DNA from 4 places in the Marinobacter sp. JSM 1782161 genome. Region 1 is predicted to be linked to each of the others. Evidence: predicted binding sites of a transcription regulator. Region 1 holds the regulator's gene; each other region holds the start of a gene.
The links. Region 1 encodes FliA, which starts transcription of late flagellar genes. Its sites were predicted from a motif close to CTAAAGTTTNNNNNNNNNNNGCCGNTAA; they were not measured.
Positions count from the first base shown of each region.

Region 2: GQB00_RS14535 (methyl-accepting chemotaxis protein) is a predicted target of FliA. The motif match lies at 1,938-1,965, and genes of this name have one in related genera.
Region 3: GQB00_RS01090 (flagellar protein MotY) is a predicted target of FliA. The motif match lies at 3,789-3,816, and genes of this name have one in related genera.
Region 4: motA (flagellar motor stator protein MotA) is a predicted target of FliA. The motif match lies at 3,090-3,117, and genes of this name have one in related genera.

Region 1 is NZ_WSSA01000003.1:73,564-81,055, forward strand. It holds gene GQB00_RS13045 (chemotaxis protein CheA) at 1-1,212, opposite strand, end outside; gene GQB00_RS13050 (protein phosphatase CheZ) at 1,226-2,017, opposite strand; gene cheY (chemotaxis response regulator CheY) at 2,035-2,421, opposite strand; gene GQB00_RS13060 (RNA polymerase sigma factor FliA) at 2,594-3,334, opposite strand; gene GQB00_RS13065 (MinD/ParA family protein) at 3,402-4,214, opposite strand; gene flhF (flagellar biosynthesis protein FlhF) at 4,323-5,594, opposite strand; gene flhA (flagellar biosynthesis protein FlhA) at 5,656-7,492, opposite strand, start outside.
Region 2 is NZ_WSSA01000003.1:372,624-380,115, reverse strand. It holds gene fabB (beta-ketoacyl-ACP synthase I) at 1-1,189, shown strand, start outside; gene GQB00_RS22100 (helix-turn-helix transcriptional regulator) at 1,170-1,679, opposite strand; gene GQB00_RS14535 (methyl-accepting chemotaxis protein) at 2,068-3,762, shown strand; gene GQB00_RS14530 (MFS transporter) at 3,835-5,043, opposite strand; gene GQB00_RS14525 (hypothetical protein) at 5,241-5,567, shown strand; gene GQB00_RS14520 (GFA family protein) at 5,603-6,037, shown strand; gene GQB00_RS14515 (membrane-bound PQQ-dependent dehydrogenase, glucose/quinate/shikimate family) at 6,312-7,492, shown strand, end outside.
Region 3 is NZ_WSSA01000002.1:241,890-249,381, reverse strand. It holds gene GQB00_RS01100 (penicillin acylase family protein) at 1-1,140, opposite strand, end outside; gene GQB00_RS01095 (argininosuccinate synthase) at 1,422-2,636, opposite strand; gene GQB00_RS01090 (flagellar protein MotY) at 2,834-3,739, opposite strand; gene pyrC (dihydroorotase) at 3,911-4,945, shown strand; gene rnt (ribonuclease T) at 5,024-5,659, shown strand; gene GQB00_RS01075 (TRAP transporter substrate-binding protein) at 6,009-6,977, shown strand; gene GQB00_RS01070 (TRAP transporter small permease) at 6,980-7,492, shown strand, end outside.
Region 4 is NZ_WSSA01000002.1:1,244,272-1,251,763, reverse strand. It holds gene efp (elongation factor P) at 1-166, shown strand, start outside; gene epmA (EF-P lysine aminoacylase EpmA) at 254-1,237, shown strand; gene asd (archaetidylserine decarboxylase) at 1,251-2,108, opposite strand; gene GQB00_RS05520 (sulfurtransferase) at 2,114-2,929, opposite strand; gene motA (flagellar motor stator protein MotA) at 3,318-4,169, shown strand; gene motB (flagellar motor protein MotB) at 4,197-5,156, shown strand; gene rsgA (small ribosomal subunit biogenesis GTPase RsgA) at 5,157-6,200, opposite strand; gene orn (oligoribonuclease) at 6,338-6,886, shown strand; gene queG (tRNA epoxyqueuosine(34) reductase QueG) at 6,853-7,492, opposite strand, start outside.

The DNA.
Region 1 (7,492 bases):
GACTTTCTTGATCGGCTGCATGCGGGTGGCCATCACCGCCGACTGCAGATCCGCCGTGACCACATCCAGGTTGGACACGGCCTTGTGCATCTCGGTGTTCTCGCTCTGGTCGCCCAGGCGTTGCAGGCGGTTCCGCACCAGCACCAGCTCGCCCACCATGTTCATGATGTCGTCCAGGCGCTTGGTATCAACCCGCACCGAGGCCTCGGCCGTCGGCTGGGCGTCGCGCTGGGGTACCGCCGGCGAGGCCGGTGCTTTCTTGTCGTCAGCCGCTGGCTTGTTGTCGCCTGCACCCTGAGTGCTGGCAGCGGCGGGCTTCTGCGCCGGGCCGGTGGCCGGGCCCTTGCCCTTGCCGTGGAGCTCGTCCAGCAGGCTCTCAAACTCGTCGTCGGTGATCTTGTCGTCACCGCCGGCAGCGGCCTCCGGCGCCTTGCCGGCCGGCACGTCGGGGCTGGCACCGGCGGCGCCCTTGAACTGGCCCTTACCGTGCAGCTCGTCGAGCAGATTTTCGAATTCGTCGTCGGAGATCTCGTCGTCGGCGGCCGCGGCGCTTTCGTTGCTCTTGGCGGCATCCGCCGGCGTGCCGCCGTGCTTGCCCTTGCCGTGCAGCTCGTCCAGCAGATTCTCGAATTCGTCGTCGGAGATCTCGTCGTCCTGGTCGGCGTCGCCGGACTCGCTCTTCTCACCCTCCAGGGCGTCGAGCAACTGTTCGAACTCGTCGTCGGTGATGTCGCCCTGGTCGGCGCCACCGGCGGGATCGCTTTCAGTTGGGGCTGGCTGACGGTCCTCCACCGCCGGCTCGGCGGTTTTGGGCGCCGCACCTTCCGGCTCGGCCAGCGCGTCGAGGGCTGCGATCAACGCAGGGTCGGCCGGCGTTGGCTCTTCCCGGTTGCGCACCTGGTCGAACATGGCGTTGACGTTATCCAGCGCTTCGAGCACCACGTCCATCAGATCGGACGTCACCTGGCGCTTGTGGTTGCGCAGGGTGTCGAAGACATTCTCGGCGGAATGGCAGCAGTTGACGAGCGCCTCCAACTGGAGGAAGCCGGCGCCGCCCTTGACGGTATGGAAACCGCGGAAAATGGCATTCAGCAGGTCGCTGTTATCCGGCTGCTGCTCCAGGTCGACCAACTGCTCCGACAGTTTTTCGAGAATTTCTCCAGCCTCGATCAGGAAATCCTGGAGAATCTCTTCGTCAGCATCTAACGCCATGCAATGTCCTCACTTAAAAACCAAGGCTGGACAGGAGGTCATCGACATCATCCTGGCCGGATACGACATCCTCACGCTCGTCGGCGTGCATCTGCGGACCTTCCCCTTTCTCGATCGCCCGGGCCGGTTCTTCGCCCAGTTCATGGACGGTGCCGGTAATCTGGTCAACATGGCTGGCCATGACCACCAGGCTCAGGAGGTGCTCCTCCACTTCCTTGACCAGGGCGGTGACCTTCTGGATGACCTGCCCGGTCAGATCCTGGAAGTCCTGCGCCAGAAGTATTTCCGACAGGTGTGAGTACAGGATTTCCGTGTCGTTCGCGGTCTGGTCGAAGAAACGATCGATGCGGTGGTACAGTTCGCGGAATTCACCGGCACCGATTTCGCGACGACGCAGTTTTTTCCAGTCGTCGCGCAGTGCCAGGGCTTCCTCGCGCATGGCGCTGGCCTTGGGCATGGCCTCCTCGACCAGGTCCATGGTGCGGTTGGCGGCGCTGCCGGTCATTTCCACAACGTAGGCCAGCCGGTCCGAGGCATCGGTCATCTTGGACAGCGCTTCGCGCTGTTCGGCGTTCTGCGGATCGATCTGGAAATTGCGAATCGCTTCGTGGAGGCTGCGCGTCAAACGGCCAACCTCGTGGTACAGGCTCTGGTCCCGCACGTCGTTGAGCTCGTTGATCAGACGCATCGCCGCCGCGTAATCCCCGGCATCCACCTGCGCCTTGAGGTCAGTCGCCTGCTGCTTCAGCTTTTCGGTGACTTCAGGGTCGAGCTTCCCCGCATTGTCGTCTTTTGGATTGCCCATGATTGGCGCTCTGATATTCAGGACTGGATGCGTTCGAAGATCTTCTCAATCTTTTCCTTGAGGACCGCTGCCGTGAACGGTTTCACCACGTAGCCATTGACGCCGGCCTGGGCGGCGGCCACGATCTGGTCGCGCTTGGCTTCGGCTGTGACCATCAGGATGGGCAGGTCCTTAAGCATGTCGTCGGCACGACAGGCCTGCAACAGCTCGAAGCCGGACATGCCCGGCATGTTCCAGTCGGTGACGAGGAAGTCGTACTTGCCGCTCTTGAGCATGGGCAGCGCTGTGTTGCCGTCGTCGGCCTCGTCGGTATTGGTGAAACCGAGGTCGCGCAGCAGGTTCTTGATGATGCGCCGCATCGTGGAGAAATCATCCACGATCAGAATTTTCATGTTCTTGTCCAATGGGACCTCCAATCGTTACAACCCGGGATACCAATCGTGCCGGCCCGCCTCCTTCTGACCGGCCACACCGTGCCGGCGGGATCAAAAGGCACCGCCTATTCTGTCCAGTCCACGGACGCTGTAAAGCACCCGTTACCAAAAACTACAGTTTGTACCGTTCTCTAGTGTCGAATCAGCTCGATTGCCAGTCGCTCAGGCGCGCTTTCAGACGCAGTGCCGCCTGACTGTGGATCTGGCTGACGCGACTCTCGCTGACGCCGATGACCGCGCCGATTTCCTTGAGGTTAAGCTCTTCCTGGTAATACAGACTCAGGACCAGCTTTTCGCGCTCCGGCAGCCCATCGATGGCCTGGGCCAGACTGTGCCGGAAACCGGCTTCGGACAACTCCGCATAGGGGGCGTCAGATACCGCATCTTCATTGTCTATCGGCACCTCGCCGGATTCATTTAGCTCATCGAGACTAAAAAGTCGTCCTCCGCTCGAATCGGCGAGGCAGGCGTGGTATTCGTTGAGCGTCATTTCCAGCTCGGCGGCGACGTCCGCATCCCTGGCTTCCTCGCCGGTACGGGCCTCGACGGCCTTGATGGCCTGCGCGATGCGACGGGTGTTGCGATGGACGGAGCGCGGCACCCAGTCACCCCGGCGGATCTCGTCAACGATCGCGCCACGGATACGGATACCGGCGTAGGTTTCGAAGGAAGCGCCTTTATTGGCTTCGTATTTTTGCGCGGCCTCCAGCAGGCCGATCATGCCGGCCTGCATCAGGTCTTCCAACTGCACAGAGGCGGGCAGCCGCGCCATCATGTGCAGCGCGATCTTCTTCACCAGCGGCGCGTGATCCTCGACCAGTTGCCGGGCCGCACTCCGCTCACTGCTTTGTTGGTAGATTCCAAGGCCTTTTGCCAACGTCATCAATCCGGATTACCCAAACAGCCCGTTTGACCGCCATACCACCTGCCCTGTCGGCCGGCGTACTGCATCAGGCGTCAACCAGACGCTCTACGAAAAATTCCAGGTGCCCCCGCGGCGACGACGGCAATGGCCAGTTGTCGACTTTCTGGGCCAGGGCCTTGATGGCCAGCGACGCCTTGGCGCGGGGATAGGCTTCGAGCACTGCACGCTGACGTTGTACCGCTTTCTTGACCGCTTCGTCGAACGGGACGATGCCCTCATATTGTAGTGCAACATCCAGGAATCTCTCGGTCACCCGGGTCAACTTGCCGAACAGGTGCTTGCCTTCCTGGTCGTTGCGTACCTGGTTGGCCAGGATGCGGAAACGGTTAGTGCCGTAATCACGGTTCATCAGCTTGATCAGGGCGTAGGCGTCAGTGATGGAGGTGGGCTCGTCGCAGACCACCAGCAGCAGCTCCTGGGACGCTCGCAGGAAGCTGACCACGGATTCGGAGATGCCAGCCGCGGTGTCCACGATGAGCACGTCGATCTGGTCCCCCAGTTCACTGAACGCGTTGATCAGTCCGGCGTGTTCCATCGGCGTCAGTTGAGTCATGCGCTGGGTGCCGGAGGACGCCGGAACGATCTTGATGCCGCCCGGCCCGTCCACCAGGACGTCGCGCAGGTCGCACTGACCGTTCAGCACGTCGGACAGGTTGTGCTGGGCGGTGATGCCCAGCAGCACGTCGATGTTGGCCAGTCCCAGATCAGCGTCCAGGACCACCACACGACGCCCCATCTGAGCCAGGGCAATGGCCAGATTGACCGAAACGTTGCTCTTGCCAACGCCACCTTTGCCGCCGGATACGGCGATCACCTGAACCGGGTTTGGTCTACTCATGCCGGGTACAGTCTCTCACGACAGGTTGTGATTCTCTCGGCCGGTTCCGACCGGCTCTGTGTATGGACGGCTCCAGAACGATCGGCGGCTCCGGCAACCTTCCCGTATTCAGGCACCCGCTGCGACCATGGACGTCTCCCGCATCTGGCGCAGGCGTTCCACACCCAGGCGGACCAGCGGTGCGGACTGCGCGGGATGGATGTCTTCGGGAATGCGCTGGCCATCGGTGTAGTAGGCCACCCGAAGTCCGGTTTCCATGGCGAACCCGAGTACCTCGCCGAGCGTCAGGGCTTCATCCAGCTTGGTCATGATACACCCGGCAGGATTCGCCATCTTATAGCAATGCCACGTGGATTTCATGATCCGCGGCTGACTGGTGGCCGACAGCACGAGGTAGGGCTTGACCGGGTGATCGCTCGACGCCAGCTCTTCCAGCTGCTCCTGGTGGCCGCGATCGGCGTGGGTCAGGCCCGCGGTGTCGATCAGTACCAGACGCTTGTCGGACAGGTCGTCCAGAATCCGGTCGAGGGAATGGCTCTCGTCGACCACGCGTACCGGCACATTGAGGATGCGGCCGAAGACGAACAGCTGCTCATGGGCCGCCACCCGGTAGCGGTCGGTGGTGACCAGCGCCAGGGAATCCGGACCATGCTCAAGCACATAGCGCGCCGCCATCTTGCCGATGGTTGTGGTCTTGCCGGAGCCGGTGGGGCCGACCAACGCGACGATACCGCCCTGCTCGACAATCTCCTTATCCTGGGTCCGAACCCCCGCGGCGAGGGTCCGCAGCGCCTTCTTCCAGCCTTCTTCAAGGCGGCAGTGGCCCTGGTTACGGGCCAGTGACCCGGCCAGCTGGCTGGACAGACCAAACTCCTCCAGGCGCTCCGCCAGACGCTGCTGGCTGGCGACGGCCGGTTCCGCGGGCTGGGCTTTGCCTGGAGTCCGCTCACGACGCTCGTTGACCATGTCCCGCAGCGAATGAATTTCGGCACGCATGGCTTCCAGAGCCGCCTGCGTGGTATCCGGCGCCTCGCTCTGGGGCTCGGCATTTTCCGCTACCTCGGCGAATACGTCCGGCTCGCGCGGCTGGCGCTTTTCGCGGATTTCACGAATGCGGTCGCGGGAACGGCCGAGTTCTTCCTCCAGGCGGCGATGCTGTTCCGCCTGCATTTCGGCCAGGCGCGCGCCGTTGGTGGCATCCACCGCGGCATTGCCCAAACGCTGGCGCGCCAGATTCTCGTCATAATCAAGGGCCGTCACGATTTCGACACCGCCATCCACCCGTCGGTTGGACAGGATGACCGCGTCCTCGCCCATTTCCAGGCGAACCATCTTCAGCGCTTCGGCCATGGTTGGCGCAAAAAACCGTTTTACCTTCATGATGACTTTCCTCCGTCGGCGCCGCCGTCAGCGACGCCCTGCTCTGCGGGCCGGCCTTGCCTTACTGCTGGCCCACCGATGCCACAATCGTGATCTGTTTGTTATCCGGCACTTCCTGATAGGACAGGACGTGCAAGCGCTCTACGCCATAGCTGACAAAACGGGCCATGACCGGCCTCAACGGCCCGGACACCAGCAGGATCGCCGGTTTGCCCATCATCTCCTGACGCTGGGCGGCGTCGCGCAGGGAACGCTGCAGTCGCTCGACCATGTTGGGTTCGAGCACCAGGCCGATATCGTCCTGACCGCCGGATTGTTGACTCTGCTGCATGGACTTTAGCAACATCTGTTCCAACTCCGGATCCAGGGTGATCACCGGGATTTCGTGATCGCCGCCGCAGATGCTCTGGACGATCATTCGCCGCAGCGATTGCCGGGCCGCCGTGGTCAGCACGCGAGCGTCCTGGGTCTTGGGCTGGACGTTGACGATGGCCTCGGCGATCGAGCGCATGTCGCGGATCGGCACCTCTTCCTGGAGCAGGCTCTGCAGGACTTTCAGCAGCAGACTGATGGAGACGGTGTTGGGCACCAACTCCTCGGCCAGCTTGGGCGAGACCTTCTCCAGCTGTTCCAGCCACTTCTGGACCTCCTCGTGCCCCAGCAGCTCGTGGGCGTGCTTCTGCAGGATCTGGTTGAGGTGGGTGGCCACCACGGTACTGGCATCGACGACGGTGTAGCCGAGTGTCTGGGCCTGATCTTTCTTGTCGGGCTCGATCCAGCTGGCATCCAGGCCGAACGCCGGGTCCTTGCCCTCAATGCCCTCGATCTTGCCGAACACCTGCCCCGGGTCGATGGCCAGCTCCCGGTCCGGATGAATCTCCGCCTCGGCGATGGTCACGCCCATCAGGGTGATGCGGTACACATTGGGCATCAGGTCCAGGTTGTCGCGGATATGGACCGACGGCATCAGGAAACCGAGATCCTGGGACAGCTTCTTGCGCACGCCCTTGATCCGGGTCAGCAGTTGCCCGCCCTGGGACTTGTCCACCAGCGGAATCAGGCGGTAGCCCACTTCCAGGCCGACGATGTCGACGGTGGAGACGTCGTCCCAACCCAACTCTTTGGATTCCGCCGGCCCCGGCAGCGCCTGCCCCTGACCGCCGCCTTCACCACCCTGCGGACCGGCCGGCTGCGCGGTGCGAGGAACGCCACCACCCCGCGCCGGGAAGACGCTGTCGTCTTCCTCAACCGCCTGCTGCTGGCGCTTCCAGATGTAGTAGGCACCCGCACCGGCAATCAGGCCCAGCCCGATAAACGCCACGTGCGGCATGCCGGGGATGATGCCCAGGATGATCAGGATCGCGGCGGCAATCGCCAGCACCCGCGGCGCGGTGAACATCTGCGACAGGATCTGCTGGCCCATGTCCTGGCTGGAGGTCACCCGCGTCACCATAATGGCGGCGGAGGTGGACAGCAGCAGCGACGGGATCTGGGCGACCAGACCGTCACCGATGGTCAGCAACGCGTAGCTGCGCATGGCATCGCCGAAGGACAGGGCGTGCTGCAGCATGCCGATGACCACGCCGCCGGCGATGTTGATGAACAGGATCAGCAGACCGGCGATGGCATCGCCCTTCACGAATTTGCTGGCACCGTCCATGGAGCCGTAGAAGTCGGCTTCCTGGGCAATCTCGGAGCGGCGGGCCTTGGCTTCGTCCTGGTTGATCAGGCCGGCGTTGAGGTCCGCGTCGATCGCCATCTGCTTGCCGGGCATGGCATCCAGGGTGAAGCGGGCGCTGACTTCCGAAACCCGGCCGGCACCTTTGGTCACGACCATGAAGTTGATGATCACCAGGATGGCGAAGACCACCAGACCGACGGCGTAGTTACCACCGATC
Region 2 (7,492 bases), 300 kb from region 1:
CATTGTGTCGAGCCTGGGGCGCAATCGGGAACAGGTCCTGGATTCCCTGAAAAGCGTCACGCCGGGCATTGGCTTCAGTGAGCAGGCGCGCGATGCCGGGTTGCGCAGCCAGGTGTGCGGGCAGATCGACCTGGATCTGGCCGAGGAGATTGACCGTCGCCACCTGCGCTTCATGTGCCCGGCCGCGGGTTACACCTACCTCGCCATGGCGGAAGCCATCGAGCAGGCGCAGCTCTCGCCCGCCGCTATCCAGGACGAAAAGACCGGTGTGGTCATGGGCACCGGTGGCGCCTCCACCGTGGAGCTGATGTCGGCGATCGACACGCACCGTGATCGGGGCCTGCGTCGGGTCGGCCCCTATCGCGTGCCGCGTACCATGGGGAGTTCGATCAACGCCTCGTTGGCGACGGCGTTCGGGATTACCGGGGTGAACTACGGCATCACGTCCGCCTGTGCCACCAGTGCGCACTGCATCGGCCACGCGCGGGACTTGATCGCCATGGGGTGTCAGGATGTGATGTTCGCCGGCGGTGGCGAGGACATCCACTGGAGCCTGAGCCTGCTGTTCGACGCCATGGGCGCGCTCTCGACACGCTACAACGACACGCCCGGGCGGGCATCCCGCACCTACGACGCGGAGCGCGACGGTTTCGTGATTTCCGGCGGTGGCGGCGTGCTGGTGCTGGAGGCGCTGGAGCACGCCGAGGCGCGCGGGGCGACGATACTGGGCGAAGTCGTCGGGTTCGGGGCGACCTCGGATGGCGCCGATATGGTCGCGCCGTCGGGGAAGGGCGCCGTCCGCTGTATGCGGCAGGCTCTGGCCGGTATCGATGAGCCGGTGGCCTACATCAACACCCACGGCACCAGCACGCCGGCCGGCGATATCACGGAGCTGGAAGCCATTCGCGAGGTCTTCGGTGAGGACATGCCCATGCTGGGGGCCACCAAGCCCCTCAGCGGCCATGCACTGGGCGCTGCCGGCGTACACGAGGCCATCTACAGCCTGCTGATGCAGCAACAGGATTTCGTGACACCGTCGGCCAACATAGAAACCCTGGACCCACGGGCGGAGGGCTATCCGCTGGTGCGGGAAGCGGTCGCAGACCGGGAGTTGCCGCTGGTGATGAGCAACAGCTTTGGGTTTGGCGGTACCAACGCGTCCCTGGTGTTCAGGCGATGGTCTGCCTGAAGGCGCCCGGCGACAGGCCCATCCAGCGCTTGAACGCGCGGCAGAATGCGCTGGGTTCAGAGAAGCCCAGCCGTTCCGCCACGTCAACCAGCGGGCGATCCGCGTCCTTCAGCAGGGTGATCGCTTGTTCGCGCCGCACATCATCGAGCAGGCGGCCAAAGGTCAGGTTTTCCAGCCGGAGCTTCTTGTAGAGCGTGTGCCGGCTCATGTATAGCCGTGACGCGATGGTTTCGGCCCGCACCGGCCCCTGTGCCAGCGCCTCGGCGATCAGCGGGCGGACCTTGAGGCTGAAGGTCAGCGACGGCAGCCCACGCGATTGGACCAGTTGCCAGAGTCGCTGCAACTGGGAGGGTGAGAGCGCCATGGTCGGGCTGTCCAACTGCTCTGGTGTCGTCTCGGTGTAGCGGCTTAAAAGGCTGGTGCTGATCCCCGCGGACCGGAGGTAATGGATCATCGCGGCAACCAGATTGGCAAAGGCGTCGGTCTTCATGACGTTCCGTCCCCCTGGGGCAAGTGCTCAAAAGTGCTCAACGGACTGTGAATTAATTTCAGCGTACACGTGTTAGCTGAAAGTGTCTCCGCGAACCTTGCGCCGGGTCAAGTCCGGTTTCGCTGAAAGACGGGGTCGGGTTGGGGCAGGCCACGCCGGGACTGGCTTTCTACTCTTGTGCCGCTGGTGAACCTGACCACCCTCCGGTGGCTCGCCTGATGTCGATGCCCCCGGAAACAAAACCCAAACAATTTCCCCCTACAGCCTTCCCCAACGCGGCCGTTACCCTCCGTATGGGCAGGCAGGATAGCCCGTCGCAACATCCACTCTGTTCCAGGCCTCGTTAAGGACGAACCCGGCTGTACGAGCGACCCAAAACAGGATTGCCATGAAGAACCTGACCATCCAGACGCGCGTTCTTTTGCTGGCCCTGGTGCCGGTGATTGTGCTCACCGCACTGCTCAGCACCTACAACCTCAAGCAGGCGCAGGGCATTGGCGACGAGGCCGTCTCCGGCTTTTCCGATGCCATGATGGCGACCAAGCGCCAGGAGTTGCAGAATTACCTGCAACTGGCGCGGTCCTCCATCGCCCACCTTTATGATCAGCCCGGTTCGGCGGACGACCCCGAGGTGCGCGAGAAAGCCATGGCGATCCTGCGTCAGCTGCGTTTCGATGACGCCGGCAGCATGGGCTATTTCTTTGTGTTCGATACCGACGGCATGACCGTGGCCCACGGCGCGAATCCGTCGCTGGAAGGCAAGAGCCTGTGGGATTTCCAGGATCCCAACGGCAAGTACCTGGTGCGCGAGCTGGTCAAGGCGGCCCGGTCCGGCGGCGATTTCGTGTCCTACGAGTGGGAAAACACCGGGACGGGTGACCCCGAACCCAAGCTGGCCTACGCGGAGATGCTGCCCGAGTGGAATGTGCTGATCGGCACCGGCTTCTGGATCGACGGCCTGGAGAAGCAGAAGGCGGCCCTGGCCAGTGACGTGGACGAGTCCCTGGCCGACGCGGTGATCGGGTCGGTGACCACGTCCGTGGTGGCGCTGGTGATCATCGTGCTGCTCGCGCTGGTGGTGGTGCGTAGCATCATCAAGCCGCTCAAGAACGCGGTGACCGCCATGAACGGCATCGCCAGCGGCGACGGCGACCTGACCCGCCGGCTGGACGTGGACGGCAACCACGAGCTGGGGCAACTGGCCGTGGCGTTCAACAGTTTCGCCGATCAGGTGCACGAACTGGTGGAGCGGGTGCTGTCCTCCACGCGCACGCTGAACGACGCCACCAACGAACTCAACGAGGTGATGAGCGAAGCGGAACAGGGGGTTGAGCGCCAGACTTCGGAGAGCGACCAGGTCGCCACGGCGATGAACGAGATGACCGCCGCCGCCCAGGAAGTGGCCGGCAACGCCAGCGAGGCTTCCACCGCGGCGGATCATGCCCACGCCGAAGTCAGCGATGCGCAGGGTCTGGTGCATCAGGCCACCGGCGTGATCAGCGGTCTGTCCGAACAGGTGCAGCAGGGCGTGCAGGTGATCGAGAAGCTGGGTGAGGATTCCCGCAGCATCGACACGGTGCTGGAAGTGATCCGCGAGATCGCCGACCAGACCAACCTGCTGGCGTTGAACGCGGCCATCGAGGCGGCCCGGGCCGGTGAGGCCGGGCGCGGCTTTGCGGTGGTGGCGGACGAAGTGCGGACGCTGGCCAGCCGCACCCAGGAGAGCACCCAGCAGATTCAGGGCACCATTGAGCGCCTCCAGTACGGCGCCGGAAACGCGGTGGAACTGATCGGCTCCATCAGCGAACGCAGCGAAGCGACGGTGGCGGAGACCCGCCAGGTGAGCGAGGCGCTGCAGAAGATCGGCACGGCGGTGCGCACCATCACCGACATGAACACGCAGATCGCCAGCGCGGCGGAAGAGCAGACCAGCGTGTCGGAAACCATCAACCAGAACGTCCACCAGATCGTGACGATCACCGAACAGACCGCCCAGGGCACCCGCCGCGCCGGCGAGACCACCCAGCGGCTGAAGGCGTTGGCGGCGGAAATGTCGGAGCAGGTGAGCCGCTACAAGGTCTGAACGACCCCGCCTAAACCCGATTGACCCACTTCGCGCCGGTGCGGCGGGCGTGAAGTGGGCGTCGCCTTCGCGTCAGGCCCCGGCTCGCGCCAGGCGCCAGCTTCCCGGCACCAGTCGGTCCCCCGGCAGGATAAACGGCACCATGGCCATCTGGACGCCGGTGCCCACCAGCATGATCAGCCAGGCATTGGTCAGGTCCGCTGTCTCCTGGCGGATCATGCCCGCCACCAGCGGCATCAGGCTTGCCAGAATGTAGCCGCCGCCCTGCACGAAGCCCATCAGCGCGCCCGCCGCGCGTTCGTCGTCGAGATGCTCCATGGTGACGATCAGCGCCAGCGGGAACATCGTGCCGATCGACAGCCCCAGCGCCACGATCGCCGGCCAGACCAGCGCGTTGGGTGCGACGATCAGGGCCAGGAATCCGGCGACGCCGAGCGCGAGTACGGTGAACAGCAACTGGCGGCGATCCGGAAAGCGTGGCAGGACCACGGACAGCGACAGGCCGGCGCCGACTTCGATGAGCGTCAGCACGCCCAGCAGCAGGCCGCTGAAAGCGGGGCTGTGACCCAGTTGCGTGTAGAACGGCGGCAGCCAGGCCAGCACCAGGGTGTAGGCCGAGGTGCCGATGCCGAAAAACAGCAGCAGGAACCAGGCGCGGCGCGAGCGTACGGGCAGGGCAAACCGCTGCGGCGCGGGAGAGGGGGCAAGGTGGCGTGTGGAGCGGCGCCAGACTACGGCGGCGATGAGCCCCAGCGCGCTCCACACCGACAGGGCAAACGGCCACCCCAGCCACTCGGCGAACGGAGCGGCGGTGCCGGCGGCGACGGCCGATCCGGCCATGATACCGGTGGTGAACAGCGCCATACCCTGGCCGGCGCGCTCGCCCAGCCGGTTCTTGATGTACGCGGGCATCAGCGCCTGCACCACGGCAATGCCGACGCCGCCCACGGCGGCCGTCAGGATGAGCCATTCGTTACTGTGTCCAAACCCGCGAACCAGGCTGGCCAGGGCGATCACCAGCACCGCCAGACCCACGCCTTTCCAGGGGCTTATCCAGCGTTGCAGAACGCCGCCGAACAGGGCCACCAGGCCCATCGCAAACACCGGCAGTGTGGTCAGAAATCCGGCGCCGACGTCGGTCAGCCCCACGTTGAGCTTGAGCGTATCGAGGACCGGCCCGATCGCCGCCATGATCGGGCGCAGGTTCAGGCCGATCAGGAAAATGGCCAGCCAGATCAACAGACGGCTGTGGCGAACGGGCGGATCTTGAAGGGCTGGCATGGGCGGTCTCCTTACCTCTGGAAGACGCAGGCTACCCGGCAATATATCTTTGCGTCAAGATAAATGCTTGCGACGGATTGGCGAACTCATTGTTGGCGGACGTCATGTCATGGTGGGCCAGCGCCCGACATCCGGTCTACGCTTGAAGGCAGCCGCTCAACGGCGTTCGGGCCCCACCGGCTAAGGACATGCCGGACGTGTTGAGCGATCTCCCTGATCGCAATGGAAAAGGATTGACCATGACGCTCTCCAAACGCTCGCTTGCCTTGTTGTGTTGTCTTGTCTCAGCGCTGTTCACCGCCGCCACGGCCTATGCCTGCACCCGAGCCGTCTATCTGGGGCCTGACGATCGGGTTCTCACCGGCCGCAGTATGGACTGGCGCCAGGAGTGGGAGGGCAACCTGTGGATCCTGCCGCGCGGCATCGAGCGGGCAGTTCGAGCCGGCCGCGCCGTTCGAGTTCATGGCGGCGGAGTAGCGTTGAAGGTCATCGAAGGCGTAAGGTGGTTGAGAATTGATCGATAATCAGGGCGGCGCGTGCAGCCATCGGGGAGGTCATTATGAGCGACCAGCCTACCTACAGGGGGAGCTGTTTCTGCGGAGACGTTCAATTCACGGTGACGGGGGAGCCGGACGCGATGGGCTACTGTCATTGCGAGTCCTGCCGGCGCTGGTCAGCCGGTCCGGTCAATGCGTTTACGCTGTGGAAACCGGACGCGGTTGAAGTGACCCGGGGCGCCGACAACGTCGCGACCTATAACAAGACGCCGGCGAGCTATCGGAAGTGGTGCAAGACCTGTGGCGGCCACGTCTTTACCGATCATCCCACCATGGGACTGACGGATGTCTATGCCGCGGTGATCCCGGATTTCCCGTTCAGGCCCGCCATCCACGTGCATTACCAGGAGACGGTCCTGCCGATCAAGGACGGTCTGACGAAGATGAAGGATGTCCCGGCGGAGATGGGCGGTTCCGGCGAAACGCTGCCGGAGTAAGCCTTTTTCCGGACGTTCGTGTCCCGAGCGGCCACCTTGGGTGACGCGGCCAGTGCGCCAGGGGCGCCGAGTGCTGGCCGCTGTCTGTTTCGAATAGCAAAACCGGCATATGAGTGGCGCGAAAAGCCATTGATTTGTCAGCCTTTACGTATTGCCCCGTCTTACCCTCTTCATCAATCATGAGCTTGCTAATCTAACCTGAGCAGCGCCCGTGTTGCGGTCCCTTCCGTAATCCACGGCGCTGTTGTCTGTCGATCAACAGGAAGTGCATTCAATGACCTCACAATCCGATGCGTCAGGCGGGGGCCGCTGGTTCCTGTCCCTGGTTGGCGTTTTATCAGCGCTCGTCGGCATCGCCCTGCTGGTGGGCGGCGTCTATCTCATTACGCTCGGGGGCAGTTGGTACTTTGCCCTGATGGGGCTGGCCACGACCGCCGCCGGCGTGCTGATCGCCCGCAAGCGTCCGGCGGGCGCCTGGCTGTTTGGCGCCGCCTTCGTTCTTACCATCATCTGGGCCCTGTTCGATGCCGGGCTGGACTTCTGGCCGCTGGTGTCGCGCCTGTTCATGTTCGGCGTGATGGCGGTGGTGATCGCCCTGTGTTATCCGGCACTGGTGCGGGCCAGCGGGGGCCGCGCCGGCCGCGGTGCCTTCGGGGTGGCCGCTGTATTGGCCGTGGCCCTGGTGGCCGGCTTCGTCCACATGTTCCAGGTTAAGCCCGAAGTCGTGGCGTCCGGTGCGCCGGATGTGGCGCCGTCCGCTCAGGGCGAGCCGGACGGCGACTGGAAAGCCTGGGGCAACACCACCGAGGGCACCCGCTTCGCGGCCCTCGATCAGATCACCAGGGCCAACGTGAAGGATCTGGAAGTCGCCTGGACCTACCGCACCGGCGATATTCCCGAGAGCGACGGCTTCGGCGCCGAGGACCAGGCCACACCGCTGCAGATCGGCGACACCGTCTACGTCTGCACGCCGCATAACCAGGTGTTTGCGCTGGATGCGGATACCGGCGAGAAGCGCTGGTCCTACGATTCCGAAGCGACGGCACCCAACTGGCAGCGCTGTCGCGGATTGGGTTATTACGAGCAGCCAGCCCCGTCGGTGACGGCGGAGAACGAACCCGCATCTCCGGCCGCGTGCCAGCGTCGCATCTTCATGACCACCATCGACGCCCGCCTGATCGCGCTGGACGCCGGGTCCGGCGAGCTGTGCGAGGGCTTTGGTGAGGCCGGCACCGTGGACCTGACACAGGGCATGGGCGAGGTGAAACCCGGTTTCTACACCCTGACCGCCGCGCCGCTGGTGGCGGATGACCTGATCATCGTCGGCGGTCGCGTGGCCGACAACATCGAAGTGGGCGAGCCCAGCGGTGTGGTGCGGGCGTTCAACGTGGTGACCGGCGAGAAAGTCTGGTCCTGGGACCTGGGCCGTACCGATCCCAACGCGGATACGGACGA
Region 3 (7,492 bases), on a different contig from region 1:
GGAGAAATAGAACGTCCGCTCCAACACCGTCGGTGATGCCGTGCCGTTAGCCACCTCAATCTGGAAGGTCTTCGAGGTGATCGGCTTTTCCTCGCCGTCCTTGATATAGGTAAGATTGTCGCCAGTTTTCAGAGTGAGTTCGTAGAACGTGAAGCGCCGGCTTGTGGTTACTGTGTGGGACCAGGCCAGGTTCTCGTTGAAGTTGATCAGTGGAATGGCCGTGCCCAGAAGCCCGGCGCCATTGATATTCAGATAACCTGGAACGGTCATCTGCATCTGGTAGAGGCGTCGGTGGCCGGTATAAGGAAAGTGCGGATTGGCCAGCAACGCGCCGCGGCCCTGCTCCGTCATATCACCGCCAATACCCCAGGCATTACTCGCCAGACCGGTCTCATTAAAGTTGGTGCGTTTCGAGGCCAGCAGACGCGCATCCTCGGTTACCAAGCCTGGTTCCAGCCTCTTCTCACTCGTCGCGCTGGCCACGGGAACCGGGTTGGGCGACTCGCCCGGCGGTACCGCGATATAAACCGCCCCGGTCGCAAACAGCGCCCCACTGGCGTACTGCCCCACAATCCGATAGTGGGCGAGCAGATCGGTCGGCTCGATCACCTTGACCCATGGCTGGTCCCGACATTCAGCAGGCAAGTCCGAGCCCGGCGTCTCCGCCACGTATTTGTTATAGCCCGCGGTGAAGCCGTCGATCATGGCCCGACTCTCATCGGACAAGCTGTCGTAGTCGGCCTCGGCGCCGGACAGGATGTCCTGCGCCTTGTAGGAAAAGTCTGTGATGATGTTGATGCTGCCGGCACCGGGCCCAAAGTACTTGGCCCGCTCACTGCGCGCCTTGACGATGGCTTCAGCCAGCAGGCAGATGTTGTCCTGGGCCTGCGCATAGCCGGCGCCGAATGCCGCCGAAGACAGGTCGTCGGCCTTTATATGGGGGACGCCGTTCGTCGTGCGGCGAATATCAGCAGTCAACTGGCCGTCAGACGGTGTGAGCGGATCCGCTGAGGCGTCATCCCCGGAACCACCATCCCCGTCAAAACACCCGCCAAGCAGGATACTTCCGGCAACAGCCACTCCGAGGGCACGCCACGGCGTCCGTCGGGCAGCGCCCGATCCCTTTTTGAAATGCTTCATGGTTGTTTTTCCGTCTTATTGGAATTGTTGGAAATGAGAAAGAGTCGAAAAACGACTCATCAACCAATCTAGCAGAAGGCAACGGCCCCTCCCAGCAAAAACTGAGTCACAATTCACCTTTTAAACGAGGACTTTTCCGCACGGCCAGAAGACGATGAAAACCGCTCCCGGCGCGGGTCGGTAAGCAGTGGCAGATCCGGATTCAGGGGGCAACAGGTTATGGAAGAACTGGGCGGGAAAAGAAGAACAGGAGACCGCCGGGCGGCGGCCTCCTGGCAGGATCAGCTCAGCTTGCGACCTTTGCTGGCCGCAATCCGCAGACGCAGGGCGTTCAGCTTGATGAAGCCTTCCGCGTCTTTCTGATCGTAGGCACCCTGGTCTTCCTCGAAGGTGGCGATCTTCTCGTCGAACAGGGAATCGTCGGACTTGCGGCCGACCACTTCGACGTTGCCCTTGTAGAGCTTCAGACGCACGGTACCGTTGACGTAGCTCTGGGTCTGGTCGATCAGGGCCTGCAGCGCCTCACGCTCCGGTGACCACCAGTAACCGTTGTAGATGACCTCAGCGTAGCGCGGCATGATGCTGTCTTTCAGGTGCGCGACTTCGCGGTCCAGGGTGATGGACTCGATGGCGCGGTGGCCACGCAGCATGATGGTGCCGCCCGGGGTTTCGTAGCAGCCGCGGGACTTCATGCCCACATAGCGGTTCTCGACGATGTCGATGCGGCCGATGCCGTTGTCGCCGCCCACCTTGTTCAGGTGGCTCAGCACTTCGTGCGGCTTCAGACGCTCGCCGTCGATGGCGACGATGTCGCCCTTCTCGTAGGTCAGCTCGATGTAGGTCGGCTGGTCCGGCGCCTGCTCGGGAGCCACGCTCCAGCGCCACATTTCCTCTTCCGCCTCGGCCCACGGATCTTCCAGCACCATGCCTTCATAGGAGATGTGCAGCAGGTTGGCGTCCATGGAGTAAGGGGACTTGCCCTTCTTCTTCTCGACCGGGATGTTGCGCTCTTCGCAGTAGGCCAGCAACTTCTCGCGGGAGTTCAGGTCCCACTCGCGCCAGGGGGCGATCACATGAACGCCCGGCTTCAGGGCGTAGGCGCCCAGTTCGAAACGGACCTGGTCGTTGCCCTTGCCGGTCGCACCGTGGGAGATGGCGTCGGCGCCGGTCTCGTTGGCAATGTCGATCAGGCGCTTGGAAATCAGCGGTCGGGCGATGGACGTGCCCAGCAGGTACTCACCTTCGTAGATGGTGTTGGCGCGGAACATCGGGAACACGAAATCGCGCACGAACTCTTCGCGCAGGTCCTCGATGTAGATTTCCTTGACGCCCAACGCTTCGGCCTTGGCTCGTGCCGGCTCGACTTCCTCGCCCTGCCCCAGGTCCGCTGTGAAGGTTACGACTTCACAGTTGTAGGTGTCCTGGAGCCAGCGCACGATGACCGACGTGTCCAGGCCACCGGAATAGGCCAGCACCACCTTATTGATATTTGACATGTCCATGCTCCGACTCGATCAGAATAGGAACACCAGCGGCCGCCCCGAGGCGGTTCGCCAGCCGTTCCTACAATGGATGAACGACGCCCCGGCGTGTCAGCACCGGTGCGACCGATTCAGAATGAAGGCGCATATTGTACGGCAGCGCCGCCGCGCTTCCAATTGCAGCGTGCAAATGGTTGCCCGGACGGGCATGGTCAGCCGTTGCTGCGAGGGTCGATGTCCGCCTCGGCCTGCTGCAACGAGCGGCGCTCGCCCTCTCGCTCCAGGCGAACCGTGGTGCGGCGGTTGTCGGCCGGGTTACCGGAGGCCGGGTAGCGCTCGCCGTGGTAACGGGTGACGATCTTGTCGGCCGCGATGCCATTGGCCTTGAGATACTCCGCCACCGCATTGGCGCGGTTCTCGGACAGGGTGCGGTTGTGGATGCGGGTGCCGCTGCGATCGGTGTGGCCATCCACGAAGATCCGCGCAATGCTGTTGTCGGCGTGAATGAACTGGACGATCAGGTCGAGGCGATCCAGATCGGCATCGCTGAGCCGGGCACTGTCGAGCTTGAAGTGAATCCGCGAGCGCTTGATCTGGTCGAAGTTCACCGGGAGCAGCCCGGCGACGCAGATCTGGTAGTCCTGGTAAGTGCCGGCGAAGTTGATGTTCGACAGCTGGACCCGGACCGGCTCGCTGGAGTAGCGGGCTTCGCTGGTCACCGTCGGCGCCATGCCCTTGAGCAGACCGTGAACCATGGCCATCGCCCGCGGCGTATCGACTTCCACCGAACGCTGCTCGGTGGTCACCTGTACCCGCCCCAGACGCGTCGGCGCGACGCCGGGCCGCCAACTCGGCGCTTCGACGTTTAGGTAACCGGCGCCCACTTTCATCAGGCGGATGTCCGACTCCAGGTAAAAGCGCAGCTCATCGCCGGCCCGATGCTGGAACACCGCTCGACCGTACCCGGGCACCTCATGGGTCAGCGAACAGCTGAAAACCGAGGAGGCCAGATACCATTGGCTGTTTTCGATGCCGGCGCCGTAACTGGCCGCTTCGGTCCCCGTCAGGGGGAACGCCAGTAAAGGAACGACCAGCAGGGGGCGCAGAGAACGTCGCATCGCCGATAACCCGTGGTGACTGCGTGAAAAAGTTGCGTTGACTCTTCACCTATCGGCCGCCCGGCGCGAAGCTTTAGCCGTTCGCCGGAAATTTCCCGGCCGTCCATCCAAACGCCGGGTCTGGTATACTCCGCAGCAAATTCTGTTCACCGGATTGGAAGATTGACGCCCATGACCACGACCCTGACGCTGACCCGCCCCGATGACTGGCACCTGCACGTACGCGATGGCGAGGTATTGGCCGATGTCGTTCCGGCCACGGCGCGCTGCTTCCGGCGGGCGATCATCATGCCCAACCTGGTGCCACCGGTGGTCAACGCCAGTGACGCCCTAGCCTATCGTCAGCGCATCATGGCCGTGCTGCCCGAGGGCGCGGATTTCGACCCGCTGATGACCCTCTACCTGACCGAGCAAACCACCGCCGAGGACATCCGCCAGGCGCGCGAGGCGGGTGTGATCGCCGCCAAGCTCTACCCGGCCGGCGCCACCACCAATTCATCCTCCGGCGTGACCGATATCCGCAACATCGATGCGGTGCTGGAAGCCATGAGCGAGTGCGGCATGCTGTTGCTGGTGCACGGCGAGGTCACCGACAGCGACATCGACATCTTCGATCGCGAGAAGGTTTTTCTCGAGCGTGTGCTGGCGCCGACCCGGGAGCGCTTCCCGGACCTGAAGGTGGTGCTCGAACACATCACCACCGAGGATTCCGCCCAGTTCGTGCTGGAAAGCGAGCGCAACCTGGCCGCCACCATCACCCCGCAGCACCTGCTCTACAACCGCAACCACATGCTGGTCGGCGGCATGCGCCCGCACCTGTATTGCCTGCCCATCCTCAAACGCCAGCGCCACCAGCAGGCCCTGCAGGACGTGGTGGTTGGCGGCGATCGCCGTTTCTTCCTGGGCACCGATTCCGCGCCCCACGACACCAGCCGCAAGGAAAGCGCCTGCGGCTGCGCCGGCTGCTTCTCCGCGCCGGCGGCAATCGAACTCTACGCCGAAGCCTTCGACGACCTGGGCGCGCTCGACAACCTGGAAGCCTTCGCCAGCTTCAACGGCCCGGACTTCTACGGCCTGCTGCGCAACACGGACACCATCACCCTGGTGCGCGAGCCCTGGACCCAGGCTGAGAGTCTGCCGCTGGGCAGCGGTCGTATCACACCGCTGCGGGCGGGCGAGCAGATCCGCTGGCGCCTGCAGGCCTGATACCGGCGGGCCGCAACCGAATCAAGTCATTAACAGTAAGGGTACTCAGTGATCGAGGAAGACAAACCAACCTCCCCCATGGCCGCCCGTTTTCGCGGCTTTCTGCCTGTCGTCGTGGATGTGGAAACCGGCGGATTCAATGCCGACACGGACGCCCTGCTGGAGGTGGCTGCGGTCCTGATTGAAATCGACGATGACGGCTGGCTGCAGCGCGGCGAAACGATCGCCTACTCGGTGCATCCGTTCGACAACGCCAACCTGGAACAGTCGGCCCTGGATTTCACTGGCATCGACCCCTGGGATCCGGAGCGCGACGCAGTGCACGAGCGCGATGCCCTGAGCGACGTTTTCGGCCCGATCCGCAAGGCGGTGAAGCGCAACGAGTGCAAGCGCGCGGTGCTGGTCGGCCACAACGCCACCTTCGACCACAACTTCCTGTTCGCCGCGTCCGACCGCTGCGGCATCAAGCGCAACCCGTTCCACCCCTTCTCCACGTTCGACACCGCCACCCTGGCGGGCCTGGCGTACGGGCACACGGTGCTGGCGAAGGCCTGCAAACTCGCCGGCATCCCGTTCAGCAATCGCGAAGCGCACTCCGCGGCCTACGACGCGGAGAAAACCGCCGACCTGTTCTGCGGCATCGTCAATCGCTGGAAGGAATTGGGCGGCTTCCCGCCGCCGCAGGTGGAAGAAGCGTCCGACGAAACCGAGTAAGACCGGTTCCGCCAGCAACCGCCAGACATGCCCTCTCCAATCCCGCACCCCGGCCTTTCCGCAAGGCCGGGGCTCACCGCCGCTCCCAGGCTCGACTCCGGCGGCCATACGCCAGCATCGCCCACCCTGCAACCGACGCCCCTCCCGACAAATTGCTGATGCGCAGATGCTTCGGGGATCACGTATGGATCAGTTAAGCTCAGCTTATCTTCTCGTTAAGACTACCTCATTGAATTCAGTTTGGGTTAGATCAAGTATTGGCCTGTAGGACGCCGAACAAGCACAACGATGCCAAGCGTGTCCACCAACTTGAGAAGACAACAAGTCCAATGACTCTCAGGAGAAAACAATGAAGTCTCTCGCCAAAAGCATCCTTGCTATTTCCCTTGTCTCCGGCGGCATTGCGGCTCATGCCCAGGCTGACGAACTGATCTTCGCCCACGGTGCCAACCCGGGTAACCCGCGCTACGAAGCGGCTCAGGTATTTGCCGCCATCGTGCCTTCCTGCTCTTCGGACCTGACCGTCAACGTCGCGCCTTCGGCCACCATGGGGGATGACGCCGAGATGCTGACGTCCGCCACCGCGGGCATTATCCAGATGAGCGCCAACTCCCAGGGCACTCTGGCCCAGATCGTGCCGGAAGTGGGGGCGCTGGGGCTGCCGTTCCTGTTCGAGAATGAGATGGCCGTCTGGCGGGTACTGGACGGCCCGATCGGCGACCAGCTGGACAAGAAGGCCCAGCAGTCCGGGCTCAAGATCGTGACTTTCTGGGACAACGGATTCCGCAATGTCACTCACGCGGACAAGTTCGTAAAGGAACCGTCCGACCTGGAAGGCATGAAGATCCGCACACCGCCGGATCAGGTCGCCATCGACATCTTCAAGGCCCTGGGCGCCAACCCCGCACCGCTGGCCTGGAGTGAGCTGCCGACGGCCCTGCGCAGCGGCACCTTCGACGGCCAGGAGAACCCACTGACCAACATCTATTCGGCCAAGCTTCACGAAATCACGCCCTACATCTCCATGACCGGCCACCAGTACCAGAGCACGCCGGTGGTGGCGGGCCTCGGCTGGTGGCAGTCCCTGTCCGACGAAGACCGCCAATGCGTTACCCAGGCCGCCAAGCAGGCCGGGTGGTACCAGCGCGGGCGCAACTACATCATGAATCAGGACCTGAAGACCGCCATCAAGAACGAGGGCGGACAATTCGCGGATGTGGACCGCGACGCATTTGTCGAAGCGACCGAATCCGTCTACAAGAAGTACGAAGAGGAAATGGGTAGTTTCGTCAGCGACCTGCGCAAAGCGGCGGACTAACCATGAATACTTTCGAGGTGTCTCCCGTGAACGTGGACGCACAGGCGGTGGCGGGGCGTAATCGCTCCGGCGCCGTCCGGGCCCTGATCCGGAAAGCGGCCGGTCTCATTAACCTGTCCGGGGCGGCGGTAGTCGTGGTGACGCTGGTGACCATGTTTGCGGCCATCCTGCTGAACGTGATCCTCCGCTACTTCTTCGACAGCGGCATCACCTGGGCCTATGAGATCCCGGCCATCCTGTTCCCCTGGTGCGTGGCCGGCGGTGTCGTGATGTCCGCCGCCCAGGGGCGGCACATTGCCGTCGACGTCATCATTGGCCTTCTGCCCGCGCCTCTGCGCCGGGTCCTGGCCATAGCCATCAACGTGTTTGTCAGCCTGGTGTCGGCCGGCGTCGTCTATTACTCGATGCCGATCATCAAGGCGTCGCAATTCAGCCGCCTGGCGGAAACTGGCATCCCCCAGATCTACGGGTACGCCAGCCTGGTGTATGCCTTTTCGATGGTCGCCGTCATCGGA
Region 4 (7,492 bases), on a different contig from region 1:
CGATACCGATCCGGGTATGAAAGGCGACACCGCTCAGGGCGGCTCCAAGCCGGCGACCCTGTCCACGGGCGCGGTTGTGAACGTTCCTCTGTTCATCACCATTGGCGAAGTACTCAAGGTCGATACCCGCAGTGGTGAGTACGTCAGCCGGGTCAAAACCAACTGATCCGCCCTGTCGGTGCATGCGGTTTCCTGCGGGAAGCCGCGTCGCCGGTTGATCTCAGACCTTCCTCGAATCTTGAACCCGCACGACATGACTGATTCCCCATCCTGGCCACCGACCGCGTCCCTGCGGGCGCTGCGCGAGCGTGCGCGACTGCTGGCTCATGTCCGCCAGTTCTTCGCCGAGCGCGCTGTGCTGGAAGTGGAGACCCCCGTGTTGGCGCGACATGGCGTGTCCGACCTGCATCTCGATTGCGTCACCGCCCGATTGTTGCCGGTAGCCGGCTGCGGCGGTGGCGGCGAGGCTTTTTTGCAGACCTCGCCCGAGTACCACATGAAACGCCTGCTGGCGGCGGGGAGCGGGCCGATCTACCAGGTTTTCCGGGCGTTTCGCGACGGTGAGCGGGGGGTGCGTCACAATCCCGAGTTCTCGTTGCTGGAGTGGTATCGGCCGGATTTCGACGATCAGGCCCTGATGGACGAGGTGGCGGCTCTGGTGTGCGGCTGGCTCGACCTGCCGGAGCCGGAACGCCTGACCTACCGCGAGGCCTTCCTGCGTTATGCGGGGCTGGATCCGTTTACCGTGAGCCTGATCGAACTTCGGGGCCGGGTGGCGGCGTTGGCGGGTGACGCGGCATTCGCCGACTCACTGGATCGCGACGCCTGCCTCGATGTGATCATGACGCACCAGGTGGAACCTGCACTGGAAAGCGTGCCGGCGGTGTTCATTCACGATTATCCGGCCAGTCAGGCGGCCCTGGCGCGGGTGCGGGACGTGGACGGTCATCGGGTGGCGCATCGTTTCGAGCTTTACCTGGATGGCCTTGAATTGTGTAACGGCTATTGGGAACTGACCGACGCCGACGAGCAGCGCCGGCGTTTCGAGGCGGACAACGCCTTGCGCCGGCAACATGGCAAGCCGGAGATGGCTCTGGATGAAGCGCTGCTGGAGGCGCTGGCGGCGGGTATGCCGGATTGTGCCGGGGTCGCGTTGGGGCTGGATCGTCTGCTGATGCGGGCCCTGGGGACCCGCGATATCAGTGATGTGCTGGCGTTTCCGATCGAGCGGGCCTGAGTCGCCCGCCTGATCAGTCGTCGCGCTGGCCGATGGGGCGTCCCATACGCAGGACGGTTTCGGCCTGCAGGTTATCCGACCAGCTCATGCTGTTTTTGGGCATCAGCAGGACGACGGTTGAGCCCAGGCGGAAACGGCCCATTTCCTCGCCCTTTTCGAATCGGATCGGCTCTTCCGCCGAATAGTCCACGCTGCTGACCTTGCCGGTGCCGGGCGCGACGACGCCCGCCCAGGTGGTTTCCACGCTGCCAACAATCATGGCGCCCACCAGCACCATCGCCATCGGCCCCCATTCGGTATCGAAAATCGCCGCCACGCGCTCGTTGCGGGCGAACAGGTTGGGCACGTTGGCGGCGGTGACCGGGTTGACCGAGAACAGGCGGCCGGGCACGTACACCATTTCCCGCAGCGTGCCTGCCAGCGGCATGTGGATGCGGTGGTAATCCTTGGGAGCCAGATAGATGGTGGCAAACTGGCCGTCCTCGAACGGGGCGGCGCGCTCGGCATCGCCGCCGAGCAGCTCGTTCAGGCTGAAGGTCTGTCCCTTGGCCTGGAATACACGCCCGTCGGCGATCGTGCCCAGTTGGCTGATGGCGCCGTCCACCGGGCTGGTCATCACTTTCGCATCGTCATCAACCGGGCGCAGGCCGGGCTTGAGCGCGCGGGTAAAGAAGTCATTGAAGCTGGCGTAGGCGGCTGGGTCGGCATCGACCGCCTCGGACATGTCCACGCCATAGCGCTCGATGAACCAGCGCACGACCCGGTCCTTGAGTGCCGGAACCCGGTCGTTGTCTGCCAGGCGTCCGGCCAGCCGGGACAGGCCGAGCTGGGGCGCCAGGTACTGGCTCATGACAAAGAGCTTTTCTTGCATCGGGATTACGTCTCCACGGGAGTATCGGGGTGGTTGCCCCATTCGGCCCAGGATCCGGCGTAGGCGCGGACCTTCGGGTAACCGAGGTATTTGGCAACCAGGTAAGTCAGGCCGGACCGGTGGTGGGTCTGGCAGTGAGTGATCAGTGTTCGGGATGGCTTGAAGCCGTGCTGTTCCAGCAGTTCACGCAGTTCGGCATCGGGCTTGAGTCGCAACTCCCGGGTGGTGTCCATCAACTGGGTCCACTCCAGGTTGTGGGCGCCCGGTATGTGTCCCGCCTTGGCGGCGGCGATGCGCTGACCGTAGTATTCCCCGGGCGAGCGCGCGTCCCAGATGACCTGGTCCGGGGAGTCGAGTCCCTTGAGCACTTCGTCCAGCGTGGCCGTTGGTTCCGGGCGGATGATGATCGGGTAGTGGCCAGGCTGCGGATCCGGTACGTCGGTGGTCAGCTCCCGCTCCTCCGCCTGCCAGGCCAGCCAGCCACCGTTCAGGTAGCTCGCGTGCTCGTGACCGATGCAGTCCAGCAGCCAGATAAAACGACCGGCCCAGCCACCGCCTTCGTCGTCGTACACCACCACGGGTTTGTCGGGCGTCAGGCCGATCCGGGCGGTCAGCTCCTGCAGGGCTTCCACCGTGGGCAGCTTGCCCGGCGCCGGCGGGTAGCCCAGCAGCGTTTCCTGGGGGTGCACATAGACCGCACCCGGAATGTGGCCGCTGGCGTAGCGCTCCGGATGGCACAGGTCGATGATGAGGATGTCCTCCTCGTTATCGATCAGTGACGCCAGGGTGTCTGTTTCAATCACCAGGGGCAGGTCGGGCATGGTTGCTCTCGCAGTCCGTATCGTTGGTCAGTGATGCGGCATCTTAACAGATTGGCGACGAGTCGCGGGGGGAGGATAGACCGGGTTGTGCAGGGGCGCATTTTTCGCGCTCAATGCCGGCTCTTGCTATGATTCTGAAAAATTTCCGGTCCAACGGACGCTCAAGCTGGCGCCGTTCGTGCCGATATGCAGGAAAGTGCTGGAATGGCTCCGGAATCTTTTTCGACATTCCGGGGGCTCCTCAACAGGCGCCAGGGCACGACCGGTGTCAGCGGGGCCAGCGTTCACCTTTCCCGTCAAATCGTATCCGCGTGCCAGGGGCTGAATCCCGGCAGTACCGGCTATCGGGCCGGGCGGGCAGGCTAGAAATAGAGGCAGTTAGCAGCAAATGGCATTAATCCTCGGTGCAATCATAGTCGCGGCCAGTGTGCTGGGCGGTTTTGTGCTGTCCAAGGGGCAGCTGATGGCCCTGTGGCAGCCGCTCGAAGTGCTGATCATCTTCGGCGCGGCCATCGGCGCCTTCATCATTTCCAACCCGATGCACACCATCAAGGAAACGATTTCCGGGATGCTGCGGTTGCTGACCGGTTCGCCCTTCAACAAGGCCTTCTACCTGGATCTGCTCAGTCTGCTCTACGACCTGTTCGACAAGTCGCGCAAGCAGGGCGTAATGGCCATCGAGGAAGACATCGATAATCCCGGTGAAAGCCAGATCTTCACCAGCTATCCGGCGGTGATGAAGTCGAAGAAACTGCTGAATTTCATTACCGACTACATGCGCATCATCAGCTCCGGCAACATGGCGCCCCACGAACTCGAAGGGTTGATGGACAAGGAGCTGGACAATCGCGAGCATGAGCTGCACGAGCCGTCCCACGCCGTCGCCAAGGTGGCGGACGCCCTGCCAGGGCTGGGGATCGTGGCGGCCGTGCTGGGGATCGTGATCACCATGAGTCTGCTGGGCGGTCCGCCGGAGATGATCGGTCAAAAGGTGGCCGCGGCGCTCGTCGGTACCTTCCTGGGGATCTGGATGGGCTATGGCTTTGTCGGGCCCACCTCCACCGCTATGGAACACCAGGCCCAATACGAACTGCGCGCCTACGAATGCGCCAAATCCGCCATCCTGGCGACGGTCGCCGGACAGGCCCCGCAGATGGCCATCGAGTTTGGCCGCAAGGCGCTGCCCAGTGACAAGCGGCCGGAGTTCCAGGAGCTCAACGATCATGTCCGCTCCAAGTAAGCCGCTGGCTGGTTACTGAGGTTCGCCGTGGAAGAACAGCCGATCATCGTCAAACGGGTCAAGAAGGTTTCCGGCGGCCATCACGGTGGCTCCTGGAAGGTAGCCTTTGCCGACTTCGCGACGGCCATGATGGCCTTCTTCATGGTGATGTGGCTCACCATGACTGCAACGCCGGAAGAGAAGCAGGCGATTTCCGGCTACTTCAAGGATCCGGTGGGTTTCACCGAGGCGGCCAGTCGCAACCCCATCGATCTGGGCGGCAGTGCGTCTGTGGTTGATGCGTCCACGGCCGATGTCGCCGACTCCGAGGTTCGTCTGGAAGACCAGACCATCGAGGAGTTGGCGGATACCCTGGAGCAGCGCCAGATGCAGGAGCTCTTCCAGGATCTCCAGGAGCAGATCGAGAGCAGCGAGACCCTGCAGAAGTTCAAGGATCAGCTGCTGATCGATATCACCGACGAAGGGCTGCGAATCCAGATCGTCGACCGCTCCCAGCGTCCCATGTTCGACAGTGGCAGTGCGCGCCTGAAGTACTACTCGCAGGATATCCTGTTCGAACTGGCCAAGCCGCTGGGCCAGGTCCAGAACAAGCTCAGCATCACCGGTCACACGGACGCCACACCGTTTGTGGGTCGTCCCGGCTACACCAACTGGGAGCTGTCGGCAGATCGCGCCAATACCGCCCGACGCGCGCTGGTGGCCGGCGGTGTGCGCTCCGGGCAGATCGGTCGGGTGGTCGGGCTGAGCGATTCGGTGCTGTTCGACAAGGACAACCCGCGGGCGCCGGTCAATCGCCGCATCGCGATCATCGTCCTCAACAACAAGACGGTGCAGGAAATGCAGTCGGATTCCGGTGCCGGTGCGCAGCCGGTCATCGACCTGACCGAGCCGTCCGAGGCCGAGTCCGACGCGGCCCTGGACCAGCTCAGGTCAGGCGATTGGTACGATCCCCAGCCCGAGGCCGATCCCGACGAGGTGAACTGGTAGTCAGCCGGGCTGCTGCCAGTCCGAATTCTCCATTTCCGTATAGATGCGGCGGAAGCTCTGCATACGCTCCGGGCTGATGTCGCCCCTGGCTTCGGCTTCCAGCAGGGCGCAGCCGGGTTCGGCCTGATGCCGGCAGTTGCGGAAGCGGCAGGTGCCGATCAGCGGCCGGATTTCCCGGAAGCCGTACTCCAGGTGCTCCGGATCCATATGCCAGAGACCAAACTCGCGGATGCCCGGTGAGTCGATCAGGTCGCCGTTGCCCAGGTGAAACAGGCGGGCGGTGGTCGTGGTGTGTACGCCCTTGCCAGTGCTTTCGGACACGTCGCCCACGCGAATGCTGTTGTCCTGCAGCAGACGGCGAATGATGGACGATTTTCCCACGCCCGACTGGCCGACGAACACGCTGGTTCGGTCCTTCAGCAGACGCTCAATGGTGGAGTCCTCTTCCGGGGCATGGTGCACCGAGGTCTGCTCGACCTGGTAGCCCAGTCCCCGATAGCGCTCCAGCAGGGCATTGATCGCCGAGCGATTGTCGTCGCTGAGCAGGTCCGTCTTGTTGAGCAGCAGGACGGGGGTGATGTCGCAGTTCTCCGCCGCCACCAGATAGCGGTCGACCAGGTTGTCGTGCGGCTCCGGTTCCGGCGCGATGACCAGGATGATGTGATCGATGTTGGCGGCGACGGGCTTGAGCTGGCCAAATTTGTCAGGGCGTTGCAGCAGGCTGTCCCGGTCCTGGAGCGCGACGATAACGCCCAGGTCGTCGGCACCGGGGCGCCAGATCACGCGGTCGCCCGTGACCAGCGGGCCCAGATTGGTGCGCACGTGGCAGCGGGTGATCTCGCCGCGCTGCTCGCCTTCAAGCACTTCCACGTCGATCTGTTTGCCGAAGTGGGCAATGATCAGCCCGCTTTGCTCGTCCCCCAGCTCGCCCGACTGCAGTTTGCGGTCAATGTCCCGTTCCCTTCGTGAGGCGCGGGCGGCGCGCTCTTCCTGGATTTTCTCGATGCGCCATTTCTGCTGCTTGTTGAGCCGACGTTTTGCCATGGGTCGTGTCTTTGCCTGCTGGAGTTTCTGCCTGTCCGGCTAAATGTGCCATCATTGGCAGCCTGGTTGGCGCCGATTATACGGGGCCAGCGCCCGGCAATCACACCGTATTACCCAAATCTGCAGGAGTAACCATCATGGCCGCAGCCGATCGACTGGTATGGATCGATCTGGAAATGACCGGGCTCGACCCGGATCAGGAACGGATCATCGAAATCGCCACCATCGTGACCGATTCCGACCTCAATACGATCGCCGAGGGACCGGTGCTGGCCATTAACCAGCCGGACAGCCTGCTCGACAGCATGGATGAGTGGTGCACGCGGACGCACGGCGAAAGCGGTCTGACCCAGCGGGTCAAGGAAAGCGATCTGTCGGAGGCGGACGCCGAGCGCCAGACGATTGATTTCCTTGAGCAGCACCTCGAAGCGGGTCAATCCCCCCTGTGCGGCAACAGCATCGGCCAGGACCGCCGCTTCCTGGTGCGCTACATGCCGGCCCTGGAGGCTTTTTTCCACTACCGCAACCTGGACGTGAGCACCATCAAGGAGCTGGCCCGCCGCTGGCGTCCGGACGTCCTGGCGGGGGTGAAAAAGAAGGGGACTCACCTGGCCCTGGATGACATCCGCGACTCCATTGACGAGCTGCGGCATTATCGTGAACAGTTCTTCCGTCTGGAACCGTAATCGACGTCAGCGGCGCCTAAGTCAGCAACCCCATGCCGCCTGAGCGCCCAGTGCACATGCTCCCGAACCAGTTCCGAGGGATGGTTGGCCCTGTGTTTCAGCGCCTCGATCACCGGAATGGTTGACGGGGCGTTGCCCAGCCCCACCGCCAGGTTGCGCAGCCAGCCCTCGTAGCCCGTGCGGCGGATGGCCGAGCCTTCGGTGCGCTTGAGGAAATCCGCCTCGGTCCACAGGAACAGTTCTGCCAGCTCGCTGTTGTCCAGGTGGTGTCGGGGCTGGAAGTCGTCCTTGTCGCTGGGCTTGCTGAACTTGTTCCAGGGGCAGACCAGTTGGCAGTCGTCGCAGCCGAATACGCGGTTGCCCATCAGCGGGCGCAGTTCTTCCGGGATGGATCCTTTCAGCTCGATCGTCAGATAGCTGATGCAGCGTCGGGCATCCAGTTGGTGCGGGCCGACGAAGGCGTCCGTAGGGCAGACCTGGAGGCAGGCGGAGCAGCTGCCGCAGTGTTCGGTCGCAAACGGTGGGTCCACCGGCAGGGGCGCGCTGGTAAAGATCTCGCCAAGAAAGAAAAACGAGCCCGCCTTGGGATTGATCAGCATCGTGTTC